3 regions of the Cohnella sp. 56 genome follow, and region 2 is predicted to be linked to each of the others. Evidence: predicted binding sites of a transcription regulator. Region 2 holds the regulator's gene; each other region holds the start of a gene.
The links. The regulator Rex, encoded in region 2, represses fermentation and respiration genes when NADH is low (regulators of the CRP and FNR family bind a similar motif). The targets are predictions, from matches to a motif close to TTGTGAAATATTTCACAA.
Positions count from the first base shown of each region.

Region 1: the regulator Rex is predicted to act here: its motif matches at 4,271-4,288, upstream of VQ071_RS06420 (DUF1641 domain-containing protein).
Region 3: the regulator Rex is predicted to act here: its motif matches at 3,953-3,970, upstream of VQ071_RS27880 (formate/nitrite transporter family protein).

Region 1 is NZ_JAZDQE010000003.1:175,233-180,993, forward strand. It holds gene VQ071_RS06395 (polysaccharide deacetylase family protein) at 1-743, shown strand, start outside; gene VQ071_RS06400 (copper amine oxidase N-terminal domain-containing protein) at 919-1,821, shown strand; gene VQ071_RS06405 (DUF4023 family protein) at 2,252-2,383, opposite strand; gene VQ071_RS06410 (hypothetical protein) at 2,459-2,653, opposite strand; gene VQ071_RS06415 (CynX/NimT family MFS transporter) at 2,814-4,142, shown strand; gene VQ071_RS06420 (DUF1641 domain-containing protein) at 4,381-4,812, shown strand; gene VQ071_RS06425 (NAD(P)/FAD-dependent oxidoreductase) at 4,849-5,761, shown strand, end outside.
Region 2 is NZ_JAZDQE010000004.1:278,247-284,007, reverse strand. It holds gene dinG (ATP-dependent DNA helicase DinG) at 1-2,561, shown strand, start outside; gene VQ071_RS09520 (redox-sensing transcriptional repressor Rex) at 2,558-3,226, shown strand; gene VQ071_RS09515 (amidohydrolase) at 3,223-4,527, shown strand; gene VQ071_RS09510 (cell wall elongation regulator TseB-like domain-containing protein) at 4,563-5,048, shown strand; gene VQ071_RS09505 (hypothetical protein) at 5,265-5,761, shown strand, end outside.
Region 3 is NZ_JAZDQE010000026.1:13,130-18,890, forward strand. It holds gene VQ071_RS27860 (SDR family oxidoreductase) at 1-292, shown strand, start outside; gene VQ071_RS27865 (FUSC family protein) at 366-1,424, shown strand; gene VQ071_RS27870 (hypothetical protein) at 1,524-1,898, shown strand; gene VQ071_RS27875 (L-lactate dehydrogenase) at 2,017-2,931, opposite strand; gene VQ071_RS27880 (formate/nitrite transporter family protein) at 2,958-3,755, opposite strand; gene VQ071_RS27885 (ferritin) at 3,995-4,501, shown strand; gene VQ071_RS27890 (metallophosphoesterase) at 4,569-5,471, opposite strand; gene VQ071_RS27895 (MFS transporter) at 5,590-5,761, shown strand, end outside.

The DNA.
Region 1 (5,761 bases), on a different contig from region 2:
GCCTGCATCTGACATTCACGAGCGAATACGATGCCGTGCGCTTCAAGAGTCTGACCGGCCGGCCGTCGCTGCACGATGCGGACGGATACATGTATCATACCGTCGCCGAGTTCGAGGGCGGCGCGGCCAAGGCGGATGTCGTCGCCGAGATGCGGGCGCAGTTCGATGCCGCCGCGCGGGCGGGCGTCCGTCTGACGCACGCCGACAATCATATGGGCAGCCTGTACGGGATCGCGACCGGGCGCAGCTTTCTGCCGCAGGTGTTCTGGCAATGCGCGCGCCGGGGCTTGCCGTTCCGTCTGTTCCGCCATATCGAGCCGACCGAGGCGCTGACGGCCGGCGCGCCGGGCATCGAGGCGGTGCTGGCCAAGGCGGTGGCGCTGTCCGATACGCTCGGCGTGCCGGTGCCGGACTATCTGCTCAGCCACCCGTATGCGATCGAGCCGGGCGAGACATACGAGTCGTTCAAGGCGATGCTGATCGCCAAGCTCTATACGCTGCCGGAGGGTGTCGTCGAGACCTACATCCATCCGGCGGCAGAGGATGCGACGCTGGGTGCGCAGATTCCGAATTGGAACAAACGGGTATGGGAGTACAGGCTGATGCTCGATCCCGACTTCGCGGCTGCGATGAAGGATGCGGGCGTGGAGCTGACCGACTACCGGTTCGTCAACGAACGCCTGCGGCGGCCGCGCCTGTCGTCCGCGGTCCGGCTCGGGAAGCTGCTGCTTAGCGGGAATTAATAGGACTGGCGCAAACCGGCAGGCTGCGAATGACGCGACTCATCAGCCACACTTCACTCGACACCTCCTCGCCCCTGCAGAGCGGCACGCAGGCGACGTTTTTGCGCTGCGGAACTTTTCCAACTTAAGAATCGTCTGTAGAGGAGAGCCAGAGATCGGACAAGGAGCTGGAATGATGAAGAAGTGGATACAGTATGGAACCATACTATCTGTGATCGCGGGCGTTGCAGCCGGCAGCGGTTCGGCATCCGCCGCGGGGAGCGCTGCGGGACAAGTCTATATCGACGGCAGCCTGCAGCAGGGCGCCCTGATCGTGAACGGCCGCACGCTCGTGCAGCTGAGAGCGCTTGACGATCCGTCGTGGCTGACCTACAGCTATGATGCCAAGACCAAGACCGTCAAGGCTGCGAGCAAGGACAAGAGCAAGGTCATCGAGCTGAAGGAAGGCCGGAAGACGGCGCTCGTGAACGGCAAGGAGGTCGCGCTGGACGTATCCGTCGTCATCCAGGCGGGCAGAACCTACGTGCCGCTGCGCTTCGTCGGCGACAACATGGGTGCGTATGTCAGCTACAACGCAGCCAAAAAACGTACGATCGTCCGCACCCCGAAGGGGCAAAAGGATTACGATACGCTGATGAAGGGCGATCTCGAGGCGGCCCGTACGATCGCGGTTCATGTGCCGAAATATTATCCGGACGGACAGCTCGAATCGCAGGGAGAGGGCTTCTCGTTCACCTATTTGTTCCCCGAGGGAGAGGCGCTGCGGTTCCAGACGGATTACCGTCAGCTGACGTCCGACTTCGTCATTGACGGGGATGGGATCGCAGAGGCGGTATACCAGCAATACAATCCGTACGGCGAGAAGGCCGTCGTCAAAGGAACCAAGCCTGCCGACACCGGCAAGGCATGGTATTACTTTATGAACAACTTCATGTCCGAATACACCTGGTACGGCAAGATCGACGTGCAGGGGCAAGATACGCGCATCGCCGACGTCAGCTGGGCCGAGCATCCCGAATACAAGAACAAAGTGATCTTCCCGATCGAAGGCGAGCAGCGGACCGACGGCAAGCAATAGGCCGGCAGGCGGTGTGTCGGACCCGGAAGTATCCGCTAGCGATAGCTGCAAAAAAGCAAAAAAGCAGTTATTCTGCTCCGGAAAGCCCGCTTCGTCAGAAATTGACTGCAAAAAGCAGCTCATTTGTTCAAAGCACCGGAAATTCGATGTTCGCGTTACAGTTAACTGCTGATTGGCAGCTATCCGCCGCTATAATCGATGCGCGCAGCGATGTAGATGCTTTTCTGCAATTATTCGCAGGGAGGTATCGCAGGGGGCGGCCGTTCGGCCGTTCAGTCGGTACTTCGCATTCCCGCCGCACCGATCCGCTCCGCTCGTCGCCACAAGCGACATCCGCTCATCGCGACAAGCCGATTCCCCCTTCACGGAGAATCGGCTTGCCGGCATGCCGTCGGGATCCCAAGCTTCCCTTCCGCTTGCCGCCGCTTGGCTACTTGTTCGTGCTGTGCTGTCTGGAGGACACCTTTTGTCCCTGCGTGCCTTGGCCTTGATGCGCCTTGTTGCGCTTGTCCTTGCGCTGGCGGTCATGGACCTGCTCCACGAAGCCATGCGTATCGCTCATATCCGACGCTCCTCTCCCTATGAATCACCGGCGATGACCGCCGCGCTAGTCCTGCCTCTGCCTCTGCCTCTGCCGCTATGGCCGCGACTTGTCCTCCGTGCTGCACGTCCGGTCTGCGGCCGCGTTTAATTCCTCGTCGTTGCGGGAGCCGAGCTTGTCCCCGAACTGATCCAATCTGCCCGGATGCCCGGCAGGACCGCGGCTGGCCGGCTTGCTGTTGCGTCCGCTCATCTGCAGCACCCCTTCATGCGTATTTACGATTGCCTCCATAGCTTCCCGTACGCCGGGACGAATTATGCGATTCCACAAATGCCGGACTTGACTCATTATGTTACAATTCGGGAACTGGCCTAACAACGTGCATGGATGTGCCGGCATTTGCGGAGCTTGTTCTGCACATGCTGAAGGGGATGCTGGAGGATGAGATGGAATGAGCGATTCATGGGATAAAAAAAGCCGGACGAAGACCGTTCGTGCGGAGGAAAAAGCGGTACTTTCCGTCATAGAGCAGCAGCCGACACCGCTGCCCGGCGAGGGAAGAGCGCGCCGCGGCCAGCTCATCTGGCTGGCTGTCGGCATCGTGCTGATCGCCGCCAACCTGCGCGGCGCGCTCACCGCGGTCGGACCGGTCGTCGGCCGGATCAAGGACGACCTGGGCTTGTCCGGCGCGGGCGCCGGCATGCTGACGACGCTGGGCCTCCTGGCCTTTGCCGTCATCTCGCCAGTCGCGCCGAAGCTGTCCCGCCGCTTCGGCGCCGAGAATCTGCTGCTCGCGGGCCTGGCGCTGATCACGCTAGGCGTCATCGTGCGCACCTCGCCGTACGCGGCGCTGTTGTTCGCCGGCACCGGCCTGATCGGCCTCGGTATCGGGATCGCCAATGTGCTCGTGCCTGCGGTGATCAAGCGCGACTTCGCAAGCCGGGCGGGACTGATGACCGGCATCTATTCGGTCGCCCTGACGCTCGTCGCCGGGATCGCCTCGGGCGTCAGCATCCCGATCGCGGATGCGCCGGGCTGGGGCTGGCGCGGCGCGCTCGGCGTGTGGGGCTTCGCCTCCGCACTGGCCATGATCGTCTGGCTGCCGCAGGTCATCCGCAGCCGCCGCGGACGCCAGGTGCGCCAGCAGACGCCCGGCATCAAGCTGTGGGGTTCGGCCCTTGCCTGGCAGGTGACGCTGTATATGGGCTTTCAGTCCATTATTTTTTATGTCAATGTGACCTGGCTGCCGGAGCTGCTCCAGGACCGGGGCATGGATGCGGGGACAGCGGGATGGATGCTGTCGCTTATGCAGATCATCGGTCTGCCGGCGAACTTTCTGGCGCCTGTGCTCGCCGCTCGCCGTCCGAGTCAGCGCGGCATCATGAGCGTCGTGATGGGCATGCTGCTCGTCGGCTATCTCGGGCTGTTCCTGGATCACGGCACCGGTCCGCTGGCCGTGCTGTGGATCGTGCTGATCGGCATCGGCGCGGGCGCCAGCTTCAGTCTGTGCCTCGTCTTCTTCGCGCTGCGGACGCGCACTGCCGCGGAGGCGACCGAGCTGTCCGGCATGGCCCAGTCGGTGGGTTATCTGGTCGCCGCTGTCGGCCCCGCCTTCATCGGCTTCGTTCACGACCGCTCCGGCGGCTGGCAGGCGCCGCTAGGCGTCATGCTGGGCGTCGTCCTGCTCGCCTCGCTGTTCGGATTCGGCTCCAGCCGACATGCATATGTCTCTTCCGCCTCGGCGCCGGACCACGATCCGACACCGACCGACACACAATAGACACATATTACCTTTTTAATTTTTTTACATTTGCGGCGCGATCGGGTGTAAAATAGTGGGCAAGGGTTCATTTCGACCTTCCGGCTCGATTCATCGAAGAAGCTGTAGGAACAGCGGCACGTTATTTTATGTGAAAAATGGTACAAATGCCGACCGCCTCCCATCTGCCCTCTTCGTCCGTCGAGACGGAGATTCGCAAGAGACCGCATGATCTTACTGTAAAGGAGGACTTTGTCTCATGACTACCGCACCGCAACCGCAAGGCGCCGAGCAAGCCGTCGACGCGCAAAAGGCCCAGGATGTGCTGGATCAACTGATGAAGCCGGAGATTCAACAATCGCTCACTACGCTGGTGGACAACCTTCCCAAGCTGACCGAGATGGTGACGACGCTGACGGCGGCGTACGACTTCGCAGCCGGCCTCGCGAAGGACCAAGTCTTCATCAACGACACGAAGGCGGGTATCGTCGAATTCTTCACGCCTGTCGTCGACACGGCCAAGGGACTCGCATCCGCGGCGATCGAAGCCGGAGACCGCGCCGAAGCCGACACGCAGACGGTCGGCCTGTTCGGCCTGCTCAAGATGCTGAAGGATCCGCAAGTGCAGAAGACGCTGCGCTACACCCAAGCATTCCTGAACGTACTGGCGGAGCGCCAGCAGCAACGCTAATCCCTTAACCACTGACTCACGAACGGAGGATGGACCATGGCTAAACAAATCTTGATCCTGGGCGGCGGTTACGGCGGATTGCTGAGCGCGCTGACGGCACGTCAGCACTTGAGCGTCCACGAAGCGGCGATTACGGTCATCAACCGTTATCCGACCCACCAGATCATCACCGAGCTGCACCGTCTGGCTGCAGGCACGATCAGCGAGCCGGCGGTCGCGCTGCCGCTTGCCAAGCTGCTGAAAAACCAAGGCATCAATGTGATCATCGATACGGTCAAGGAGATCAAGCCGAACGATAAGAAAGTGACGACGGCCGGCGGCGGCACGTACACGTACGACAACCTCGTCATCGCCCTCGGCTCCGAGACGGCGTACTTCGGCATTCCCGGACTGCAGGAGAACAGCTTCGTCCTCAAGTCCGTCGCCGACGCCAACAAGATCCGCGAGCACATTCATGCGCGCCTCGATGCCTACAAGGCGTCCAAGGACCCGGCCGACGCGACGATCGTCGTCGGCGGCGGCGGCCTGACGGGCATCGAGCTCGTCGGCGAATTCGCCGACAAGCTGCCTGAAGTCGCCCGCGCCAAGGGCATCGACCCGCGCGACATCAAGCTGTACGTCGTCGAAGCCGGCCCGGCGATTCTGCCGATCTTCCCGCCGGAGCTGATCGCCCGCGCCCAAGCCAGCCTTGAGAAGCGCGGCGTCGAGTTCATCATCAGCGTAGCGATCACCGAAGCTTCCAAAGACACCGTCTCCCTGAAGGACGGCCGCACGCTGAAGTCCAACACCATCATCTGGACCGGCGGCGTCCAAGGCCACGAGATCGTCGCGAACTGCGGCATCGAAGTCAACCGCGGCCGCGCATCCGTTACCGACACGCTGCAATCGACCTCGCACCCCGACGTTTACCTCGCAGGCGACTGCGCGGTCGTCATCCCGGGCGAAGGCG
Region 2 (5,761 bases):
CGCTGGAGCGTCTGTGCGAGCTGACGGACGGCGAACACAGCGATCTGGGCTGGCTGCTCGCCTCGCTGCGCAGCGAACGGGACACCGCCTGGTTCGAGGAGCCGGACGGCTACCAATACTACCGCCAATTCGCCATGCGCATCTCGGATTGGACCGAGGACGATGCGGACCGCGAGGCCCAGCGCCAGCAGTCCGAGCGCGCGCTGTCGGAGATGTCGTTCGAGGCGTACCTGGACGGCGTCTCCGGCCGGATGCAGGAGCTGTTCCCCGGCTACGAGCAGCGGGAAGGCCAGCGCATTATGTACGACGAAGTGCACAAGGCGCTGTCGGACGATTCGCATCTGCTCGTCGAAGCGGGCACCGGAACGGGCAAGTCGCTCGGCTACCTGCTGCCCTCCCTTTATTATGGATTAAAAGAAAATAAAAAAATCGTCGTGACCACGCATACGATACAGCTGCAGGAGCAGCTGCGCCAGCGCGACCTGCCGCTCCTGCAGGAGGTGTTGCCGGTCCCGTTCAAGGCGGCCGTCTTCAAGGGCCGCAGCAACTACATGTGCCTGCGCAAGTTCGAGCAGCAGATGCAGACGCCCGCCTTCGCGCTCACCCGCGAGGAGGCGGTGACGCGCGGCCAGCTGGCCGTCTGGCTGTCGGAGACCGAGCGCGGCGAAGCCGAGGAGCTCAATCTCGGGAGCCGCTCCAAGGAAGAGTGGGGCGCGGTGGCGAGCGATGCCGACTCCTGCCTCAACCGGCAGTGCCCCTGGTTCCGCAAGTGCTTTTATCACCGCGCCCGCCAGGATGCGCTCAAGGCGGATCTGGTCATCACGAACCATGCGATGGTATTCACCGACATGCGCGCCGAGCATCGGCTGCTGCCGGCATACGACCGTCTGATCGTCGACGAAGCGCATCATATGGAAGAGGTCGCGAGCAATCATCTCGGGCGGCGGATCGGCTACGGGGCGCTCACGGCCGCGCTCGTCAGGCTGGCCAAGGATATGCGGTCGGGACAGCTGCCGAGCCTGATCTCGCAGCTGACCGGGCAGACGGCAGGCGCGAACAGCGATGCCTGGTCCGAGCGGGCGGAGGAGCTGCTGCCGCGCGTACAGGAGCTGAGAGAGGCGTGGGAGCAGTGGACGGACCGGCTGTACGCGCTGCTCGCCTCGAGCAGCGCCGCGGACGATGCCGGCGCGCTGAGCCTGCGGCTGAAGCCGGACGCGCTGCCCCGCGACTGGGAGTCGATCCGGGTCGACGGGGACAACGTCATTCTCCGGCTGTCCGATCTCGTGCGTCCGCTGGACAAGCTGCTCGCCGAAGTCCGGGAGCGCAGCGAGGATCTGGCTTTGCAGGGCTTGCTCACCGATATGAACGGCACCGTCAAGGAGCTGTCGAACCTGCGGGCCGACCTGCAGTCGTTCGTATCGTTGTCCGAAGAGAGCTCCGTATACTGGATCGAGGGACATACGCAGTACAAGAGCCGGTCGATCTGGATGTATATCGTGCCGGCGGACGTGAGCGGGCTGCTGAAGGACGGTCTGTTCGGTCAAAAAGAAAGCATCGTGCTGACTTCGGCGACGTTGACGGTGGACAAATCGTTCCAATATGTCAAGGAGCAGCTCGGACTCGACGAGGCCGAAGCGCAGGGCCGCCTGCGTACGGCGCAGCTGCCTTCGCCGTTTAACTACCGCAAGCAGGCACTGCTCCTGATACCGAGAGACTTCCCGGGAATCAAGGGGCGTGACGGGGAAGCCGCCTTCGTGAAGGCGCTGACCGCTTCGCTGGCTGAGGTCGCTGTCGAGACCCGGGGACGCATGCTCGTGCTGTTCACCTCGCACAAGATGCTCAAGACGGTGTACGAGCCGCTCAAGGCGGCGCTCGCGCCCGGTGATATTCAAGTGCTGGGGCAGGGGATGGACGGCAGCAGCCGCAGTCGGCTGACGGGCCAATTCATGGACCAGCCGCGGTCGGTGCTGCTCGGTACGAGCAGCTTCTGGGAGGGCGTCGACCTTCCGGGCGACGCGCTGACCTGCCTTGCGATCGTCCGCCTGCCGTTCCAGCCGCCGAACCATCCGGTGACGGAGGCCAAGAGCGAGCGGCTCACGGCCCAGCGCAAAAATCCGTTCATGAAGCTGTCGCTGCCGCAGGCCGTCATCAAGTTCAAGCAGGGCTTCGGCCGGCTCGTGCGGACGGCCTCGGACAGAGGCATCGTCATTTTGTACGATACACGCGTCATCGACACGAGCTACGGCAAATACTTTTTGTATTCGCTGCCCGGTCCCAAGATGGAGCATCTGCCGCTGGCCGGCCTCGTCTCCCGCGTCCGCGAATGGCTGCAGCCGGCTTCGGAGACGCCTGCCGACGCTGCGGCTGCCGGAGCGGACGGTTCGCAGGGCGGCGCGGCCGCAGACGGCGAGACCGCGGCCGCCGCCGAGGATTCCGCTGCTCAGGAGGCAGCATCCTCCGCGGACGGGCGTACGCAGGAGCCCGCCGCTCCAAAACGAAGCCGCGCGAAAAAATCGAAGGAAACTACCATCAAGGCGCCGGAAGGGGAACGAACCACTTGAAGCAGGTGAAAATATCGGAAGCGGTCGTCAGGCGCCTGCCCATCTATCTGCGGTATCTGAACGAGCTGAGCATCAGCGACGTGCAGACCGTCTCGTCCCAGGATCTCGGCGAGAAGCTCGATCTCAATCCCGCCCAGATCCGCAAGGACCTGGCGTACTTCGGCGAGTTCGGACGCAAGGGCGTCGGCTACAACGTAGGTTATCTGATCGAGAAGATCCGCCATATCCTGAACCTGGACCGCCCGATCCATGTCGCGCTGGTCGGCGCGGGCAACTTGGGCAGAGCGCTTTGCAACTACAATATGTACCTCAAGGACAATATGAAGATCGTCTCCGTGTTCGACGACGATCCCGCCAAAAAAGGCGTCTCCATCGGCAACCTGACCGTCAATCCGATCCAGCTGCTGCCGCAGGAAGTGCGCGACAAAGAAATCTCGATCGGCATCATCACGGTTCCGGCGAGCGAGGCGCAGAAGGTGGCGGACCGGTTCGTCGAGGCCGGCATTCGCGCCATTCTGAACTTCGCGCCGACCGTGCTGAAGACGCCTGCGGGCATACGGATTCATCATGCGGACTTCACGAGCGAGCTGCTGAGTCTCGCTTATTATATGGACCACGATCAACAATCGGAAATGACCGACGAGAGCGAAGGAGACGAATTATGAAGCGTTGGCTGATTGAGAACGGCGTATTCGCGGAGCTGTCCGCGGACAGGCAAGTATTCGAAGGCTGGATGTCGATCGAGGGCGGGTATATCGCCGCATCCGGCGAAGGCGTCGCCCCCGGCGAGCTGCGCGACGCTGCCGAAGAGATCGTGGACGGACGGGGCTTGCTGTTCATGCCCGGCCTTGTCAATACGCACGGACACGCGGCGATGTCGCTGCTGCGCGGTCTGGCGGACGACCTCGTCCTGCAGGACTGGCTGGAAAATCATATGTGGCCGATGGAAGCGAAGTTTACCGGTGACGACGTATTCTGGGGCACTTCGCTCGCTGCTGCCGAGATGATTCTATCCGGCACGACGACGTTCGTCGACATGTACGATCATATGGACCGCGTCGCGGAGGTCGCTTCTGCAGCCGGACTGCGGGCGACGCTCACGCGCGGCGTGATCGGTCTGTGTCCGCCCGACGTGCAGACCGCCAAGCTAGGCGATGCCGTACAGTTCGCCAGAGACTGGCAGGGCGCCGCGGATGGCCGGATTCAGGTCATGATGTCCCCGCATGCGCCTTATACTTGCCCGCCGGATTATATCGAACGGATCGTCGCGGCCGCCCACGAGCTTAATCTCCCGCTCCACACCCATATGTCCGAGACGGCTGCGGAGGTCGAGTTTAACGTCAAGCAATACGGCGTCCGTCCCGTAGAGCATCTGGACAAGCTCGGGCTGTTCTCCCGCCAGTCGCTCGTCGCGCATGCGGTGCATCTGAACGACGAGGAGATCGCTCTGCTGGCCGAGCGCGCGGTCGCCGTCTCCCACAACCCGGTGAGCAATCTGAAGCTGGCCAGCGGCGTCGCCAGAGTGCCCGATCTGCTGCGCGCGGGCGTGACCGTAGCGCTGGGCACCGACAGCGCCGCCAGCAACAACAACCTGGACTTGTTCGAGGAGATCCGCATGGCGGCGCTGCTGCACAAGGGCGTATCCGGCGATCCGACCGCCGTCCCCGCAGCCGAGGCGCTGCGGATGGGCACGCTGTACGGCGCGCGCGCCATCGGGCTCGGCGATGTGACGGGCTCTCTGCGTCCCGGCTTCAAGGCCGATATTACGGCCGTATCGATCGACAAGCCGCATTTCATGCCGCGAACCGACTATATCTCGCATCTCGTCTATGCGGCGAGCGGCGCCGATGTCGCCCACGTGTGGGTGGACGGGCGCCAGCTGATGCGCGGACGGGAGCTGCTCACGCTTGACGTCGAACGCATTCGCTTCGAGGCGCAGCGCAGCTTCGAGAGGCTGCGCGGATGACGCCGAGCCGGACGGCTGCGCGCAGGAGGCAGTCCGTGTGGACCGGATGGCGGCTCGCGACGATCATCGCCGGCTTCATCGTATTCGTCGCCGTGCTGTTCGCCCTGTATGTCCGCAGCGCGGACGAGGACTATCGCAGAGAGTCGCATGACGCGATCGCCAGAGCCAAGCAGGAGGCGGGCCTCACCAAGATCGAAGCTGCGACCAAGCACGTATGGGAGCAGTCCGTCTGGGTGGTCGAGGGCCGCGACGGCACGAATACCGAGTGGTTCGTATGGCTGCGCGATGACGGCACAGTGAAGGAAAAGGCGAGCGACGGACTGACGCAGAGCGAAGCCGAGCAGCGATTCGAGTCGGGGCATCCCGGCAAAAAAATCGTCCGTACGCTCCCCGGATGGTTTTCGGGCCAGCCGGCATGGGAGATCCGTTATATCGACGACGCCAAAGAAGCCAGACAAGCGATCGTATTTCTGTCTTTTAAAGACGGGAGCGAGCTTAAATCCTACAACCTGATCGCATAGCCATCATGATTCAATTTTTGCGGCCGCGCACTGAGCGCAGGCCGTATTTTTTTGCGCGCAACTCCACTCTTACCCGGCTGGCAAACATTTGACACAACTTTTTAAGCGTATATGTATTAAAAGTCTATCAAAATATGATATACTGACCGATGTACTGTTGTAGCGGATGAATTGATATACGAGATGCGCAACTTACTAAAGGAGGCTAATGCCTGAATGAAAATGCGAATCCTGCCTATAGCGACGACGGCGGTGTTATCGGCTGCGGTGTTGTTCGGCGGTTGGTTTGCTTATCGTCATTATGGCGTAGAGCAGCCGCTCGACCGTACGGCGGCGAAGGTGCCGGGCGTCGAATCGGCGCATACGGACATGAATGCGGACGGCATTACGTTAAAGGTCAAGCTGAGCAAGGACGCCGATCTGGCGGATGTATATAGAACGGTAAAGGAAGAAGGCGCGCGCTCGATCGGCTCCAAGAGCCTGAAGCTCGTGGCGGAGAACGCCGACAACGAGAAGCTTGAGAAAATATGGCGCTCGGCGCTGTTCGACGTCGCGCAGGCGATGGACCGCAAGGAATATACGGGCATTCGCGATGCGATGGCAAAGCTGTCGTCCGAGACGCCCGGACTCGAGGCTTCGACCGAGATCGACGATGACAACGTTTATATCAGTCTCAGACTCGACGGCAGCGCCAAATATGTGATTTTACCGCG
Region 3 (5,761 bases), on a different contig from region 2:
GAACTTCACGGACACGGTCATGGCGCAAGTGGAAAGCTCGGGCGGCATTCGCGAGGACGAGTACAAGCCGGTATTGATGCGCTATCTGGAGGCGTTCCGCGCCCGCACTTCCGTGCCGCAGACGGCGGATTCGGTAGCCGATGTCGTCTGGGGCGTCGTCCATAGCGATCCGAAGCCGCTGCGCATCCGGACGTCCGAGGCGGCGGAGGCGTTCGTGCGGTTCAAGGCGCAGCAAGACCCGACGGGTCTGGACGGCGTAACGAATACGCGCAAGCTGCATCTGAATTGGTAAAATAGCAGGTGCCGCCGTGGCGACGATCCGGGCGTTATACGGGTAGTAACTACAGGTTTAGGATGTGAGCGGCATGTTAAGCGGTCCATGGCGATTTTTGCGCCGGCTCGGCATCGATCTCCAGACGTTCAAGACGGCGCTGGCCTGCGGCTTGTCCTGGCTGCTGGCGCAGAGTCTGACGCCGCATTCGTATCCTTACTTCGCGCCCATCGCCGCGATTCTGACCCTGCAGGTGACGGTTGCCGATTCGATTCAAAAGGGAATATACCGGATCGTAGGCATCGTCGTCGGTATCGGCATCAGCATGATCGCGGGACAGTGGTTCAGCGTGAACGCGGCGACGGTGGCTGTCGTCGTGTTCGCCGGACTCGCGGTATCGGGCGCGCTGAAGCTGAACAGCCAGATCGGCTCCCAGATCGGCGTCACCGCGCTGCTGGTGCTTGCCTTCGGCAACGCGCACGGCTATGCGGCCTACCGGATCTTGGAGACGATGATCGGCTCGGTCGCGGCGATCGCGGTCAATCTGGCGCTCGTGCCCCGCGACACGACGCGCGAGGCGCTGAATGCGGCGTCCGGACTGGGCAAGCGGATCGCGGCGGTGCTGAGGGACTTCGACGAGGCGTTGATGGGAAAAAGACAACCCGCGCATGTGCTGGGAGAGGCGCGCGGACTGTTGCAGCTCATCAAGCGGGGGAACGAGGCGACGGAGCTGGCGCGGCAGAGTCTGAAGTTCGTGCCGCTCGGCCGCAGACGGCGCGAACGCGTCGAGCGCGTATCGCAGGCGATGGAGCGGCTTGAACATATATCCGTGCAGGTGCGCGGCATCGCGCGCAGCCTGCTCGAGCTGGAGGCCGCGAAGGGGCAGCCGCTCGAGCTGACCGAGCCGCTCGCCGCCGCCGCGGAATGCGTGGACCGCTACGCCGATACGGTGACCGATCCTTCGGAAGCCGCGTTCGAGCGGCTGAGAGCGGCAGTCGAGCGCGCCCGGCTCGTCCAGCTGGAATGCTTCAGACGCAGCATCGCGGGCGCGGACCCCGAGCAGCTCAAGCAGATCGGCAGCCTGTTCGCGGACCTCGGACGCATGTTGACCGAGGTCGGCCGCGCGGATGAGCCTGCCCGGGATGCTGGATAGCCTTGACAGCACGAACTGTAACCATTATAATAACAGTATAGTCGGCGGGGATAGGTACAGCCCGCGATGACTGATGATTACGAACAGGCGGTGATTTGCATGCGATTTGAAGTAGGAGATTGGGTGACGGGGACGACCAGACAGGGAGAACTGATCCAAGGCTTCGTGAATTCGATTCTGTCGATGCAAGGCGCCGCAGGCATATTCGTCACCGCATCGGATCGCGAGGAAGCGATCGGCACGGAGATCGCGGTGCAGACAGGCGCGCTGCGGGCGCTGCCGCAGCAGACCGACTACAACGAGGAGCAGCTGCGCAATCTGATCGACGTATCGCTCGCGATCCGCGACGCGGCGTGGTTCGGCGAGCTGTCCGCCGCGCTGTCGGCGCTGCGCTCGCCCGCCGACCGGCAGCTGCCGGCAGGCGAAGTGCCGGTCGCTTGGCGCGACCGGCTCGGCCTCATCGCGCAGGAATAAGCGGGCCGCAGCGCCGGCATCCCCATGGATAGGCCGGCCGCGTCGCCCCGGCACAAGCGCAGAGCAGCCCCCCGGCAGTCGGTTGACGGCCGGGGGGCTGCTCTGTCTCGTTCGGGCGTTATACGCCGATGCTGGCGATCAGGTTCTTGAGCTTGTCCGCCGACCGGTGCAGCAGCTGGCGTTCGAAGTCCGAGATCTTGATGTCGATGATCTCCCGCACACCCTGGCGGTCGACGATGCACGGCACGCCGAGGAATACGTCGGAGACGCCGTGGTAGTCGTGCAGCAGCGTCGATACGTTCAGGACGGCGCCTTCGTCGCGCAGGATCGCCGTGCAGATCCGGTCGAGCGCCAGCGCGATCGCGTAGTAGGTCGCACCCTTGGCGCTGATGATCTGATAGGCGGCGTCGCGCGTATTCGTGAATACCTCTTCCTTGTCCGCGTCGCTCAGGGACAGCTCGGCGCCCGCGACGTTGGCGAGGCTCCAGAGGGGCAGCTCGGAGTCGCCGTGCTCGCCTACGATGTGCCCGTGCACGCTGCGCGGATCGATCTTCAGCTTCTCGCCGATCAGGTAGCGAAAGCGCGCGCTGTCGAGCAGCGTGCCCGAGCCGATGATGCGTTCGATCGGCCATCCCGATTTTTTCCACGTAATATAGCTCATGATGTCGACCGGGTTGGATGCGATCAGCAGGATGCCCGTCGTATTGTACTTCAGCACTTCCTCGACGATGCTGTCGATGATGACGGCGTTGCGCTTCAGCAGATCGACGCGCGATTCGCCCTCGCGCTGGGCCGCGCCTGCCGTGATGACGATGATGTCCGCGTCCTTGCAGTCCTCGTAGCCGCCCGCCCACAGATCGCCGCCGCCGAGGAACGGCATGCCGTGGTTCATGTCGAGCGCGTCGCCGACCGCCTTTTTATGGTTGGCGTCGATCAGCACCAGCTCGTCGACCCGATTGCGCAGCATGAGCGTATATGCCGTGGTCGAACCTACCGCTCCCGCACCGACAATGACGATTCTCGTTTTTTTCATACAGATCCTCTCCTCGTCCAATTGAATTAATGCTCGTCCTTCGTCTCGTCATCCATAAAAGGCTTATTTACATAATAATACATATACGCCATGAGCACGCCGCCGCCGATCAGATTGCCCAGCGTGACCGGGATCAGATTGTGCAGCACGCCGCCGATCGAGATGGTGCCGGGGTGATGCAGCACGAGCGCGATCGCGAACGTGCACATGTTGGCGATGCTGTGCTCGTAGCCCGAGATGAAGAAGCAGAAGACGAACAGCATCATCGCAAACATCTTGGCACCGTTCTCCTTCATCGACATCGGCACGAAGAAGGCGAGGCAGACGAGCCAGTTGCACAGAATGCCGCGAAAAAACAGCTCGCCGACCGGCGTGTTCATCTTCTTGTCGACGACGCTGAGCAGGAAGCCGTTGACGCTCGCGTCCTTGAACAGGGCGGTCGCAAAGATCATGAACGCGAAGATGCAGGCGCCGATAATGTTGCCTAAGTAGCTCCAGCACCACAGCTTGATCGTGTCGGACCAGCGGATCTTGCGCCGGAGCGCCGTGTACGAATAGTAGAACGTATTGCCTGTGAACAGGTCGCCGCCCCCGTACACGATCAGGATGATCGCCGCGCCGAACGTGATGGCCGCCATCGGGTACGTGAGCGGAGAGTGCTCCAGGTAAAAATAGTTGCCCGTCTTGAAGGCGACGATGACGCCGAAGCCGATGAACATGCTGGCGAGCGCGGACCGCGCCAGATAGCGGAGCTTGCTCTGCCTGAATATTTTCATCTTTTTCTCGGCCAGCTTTTCCACCATTCGCAGAGATTCCGTTTCCATGAGATTCACCTCGCTTCGCACTCATCCAAAGTCCAATATTTTCCTCGATTATGACATGATCAAGCCGCCCGGTCCATGTTTTTTTACCCGGATTGCCGAGTCCCGACCATCCCGACAGGACGGGCGGGCTGCATCGCCTGCCGCCGTGCGGCCGATTGTCGAATTGTGCGAGCATGAGCCAGACAGATTGTGGTAAAATGTAAAGCGATGCACAACATTCCGGAGGTGGGCTTGACATGATGAACGATACGCTGCATGACGCACTTAACGAGCAGCTTAACTTTGAACTGCATTCCGCGCATGTGTATCTCGCGATGGCCGGTTATTGCTCGGCGGAGAGCCTCGACGGCTTCGCCAACTTTTTTGTCGTTCAGGCCGAGGAGGAGCGCTACCACGCGTCCAAGATCTACAAATATCTGAACGACCGCGGCAAGAAGGTCAAGCTGAAGGGCATCCCCGATCCGCAAAACGAATACGGCTCGATCCTCGAAGTGTTCGAGCACGCGTACGAGCACGAGCAGGAGGTCACGCGCCGCATCTACAACCTGTCCGACCTGGCGCTCAACGACCGCGAGCATGCGACGATCCAGTTCCTCAAGTGGTTCATCGACGAGCAGGTCGAGGAGGAGGCGCTTTTCGACAGCATCATCTCCAAGCTCAAGCGCATCGACAACGACAGCAATGCGTTTTTCATGATGGATGCCGAGTTCGCGAAGCGCAGCTTCACCCCGCCGGCAGCCGAATAAGACGCAGAGGTTCCTTCATCCGATATCAAGCCAGGCAGTGCGCACACTATGCGCCGCCTGGCTTGTTTTATGGCATGTCTGCCGCCTGCCGGTCCGGATTCCCGTGCCGCAGCGTGAATACGGACAGCTCGGGCACGCTGCCGAATCTCACGCGCCAGCGCGTCGTGCCGATGCCTCGGTTCACGTACAACAGATATGGCCGCGGCGGCCTGCGCCGGTCGGAGACGACATGCTGGCCGGACAAGTACCGGCTGCCGAGCTTCGTGCGGACGAGCGCGCCGAGGAGCGGCAGCTTGACCTGGCCGCCGTGGCTGTGGCCCGACAGCTGCAGATCGATCGGAAATCGCGCGAGCGAATCCGCGACATCCGGCTCGTGGACGAGCAGCAGATTGAAGCCGTCCGGCCGCAGCTTCGACAGCGCGCGCAGCGGGTCGGGTCGGCCCAGCACGTAGTCGTCCAGCCCGGATACGGACAGATGCGCTCCGTCGGGCCGGCGGATTCGCCTGGTGTCGTTGAGCAGCACCTCGAAGCCGGCGCGGACCAGCGAAGGATTATGCGAGCGCCTGTTGCGCTCGTAGCCGAAGTCGTGATTGCCGTAGACGGCAAATCTGCCGAGCGGCGCCTCGATGCGGGAGAGCAGGGGCGACAGGTCCTTCTCCCGCTCGGCGTTGCGCTTCCTCGCGTCGAACAGGTCGCCCGTGAATACGACGATGTCCGGCCGCTCCGCATTGATCGCCGCGATCAGTCCGCTCAGCTGCTGCAGCGAGTAGTTCGGACCGATGTGCGTGTCGCTGAACTGAACGATCCTGATGCCGTCGAAGCCCGGCGGCAGCCACGCGGAGACGATCTCGCGGCGGGTCACGATCAGACGGGCGGGCTCGATGAAAATGGCGTAAGCGGCGCCGAGCAGCACGAGAGCGATGAGCGCTGCCGCCAGCACAATAAACGATTGCCACACGATATCCGGCATAGCGCTTCCTCCTTCTCCCATTTCCATAATGTATCAAAAAAAACGGCGTCAAACAAAGCAAGGACCGAATTTGGGTAAGACTAGGGAAACACTTGTCAAAGCCAAGGGAGGGAGCCCGATGGCCAAAGCCATCTCGGACCTCCGCGCCAAAAACGCGGGTCAACGCAAACTTATGTTCAGCGCCGGGCTCAGCTGGCTGTTCGACGCGATGGACGTCGGACTCATCTCGTTCGTAGCGGCCGCTCTCGCCGCCGACTGGGAGCTCGGCAAGCAGCAGCTCGGCTTCCTCA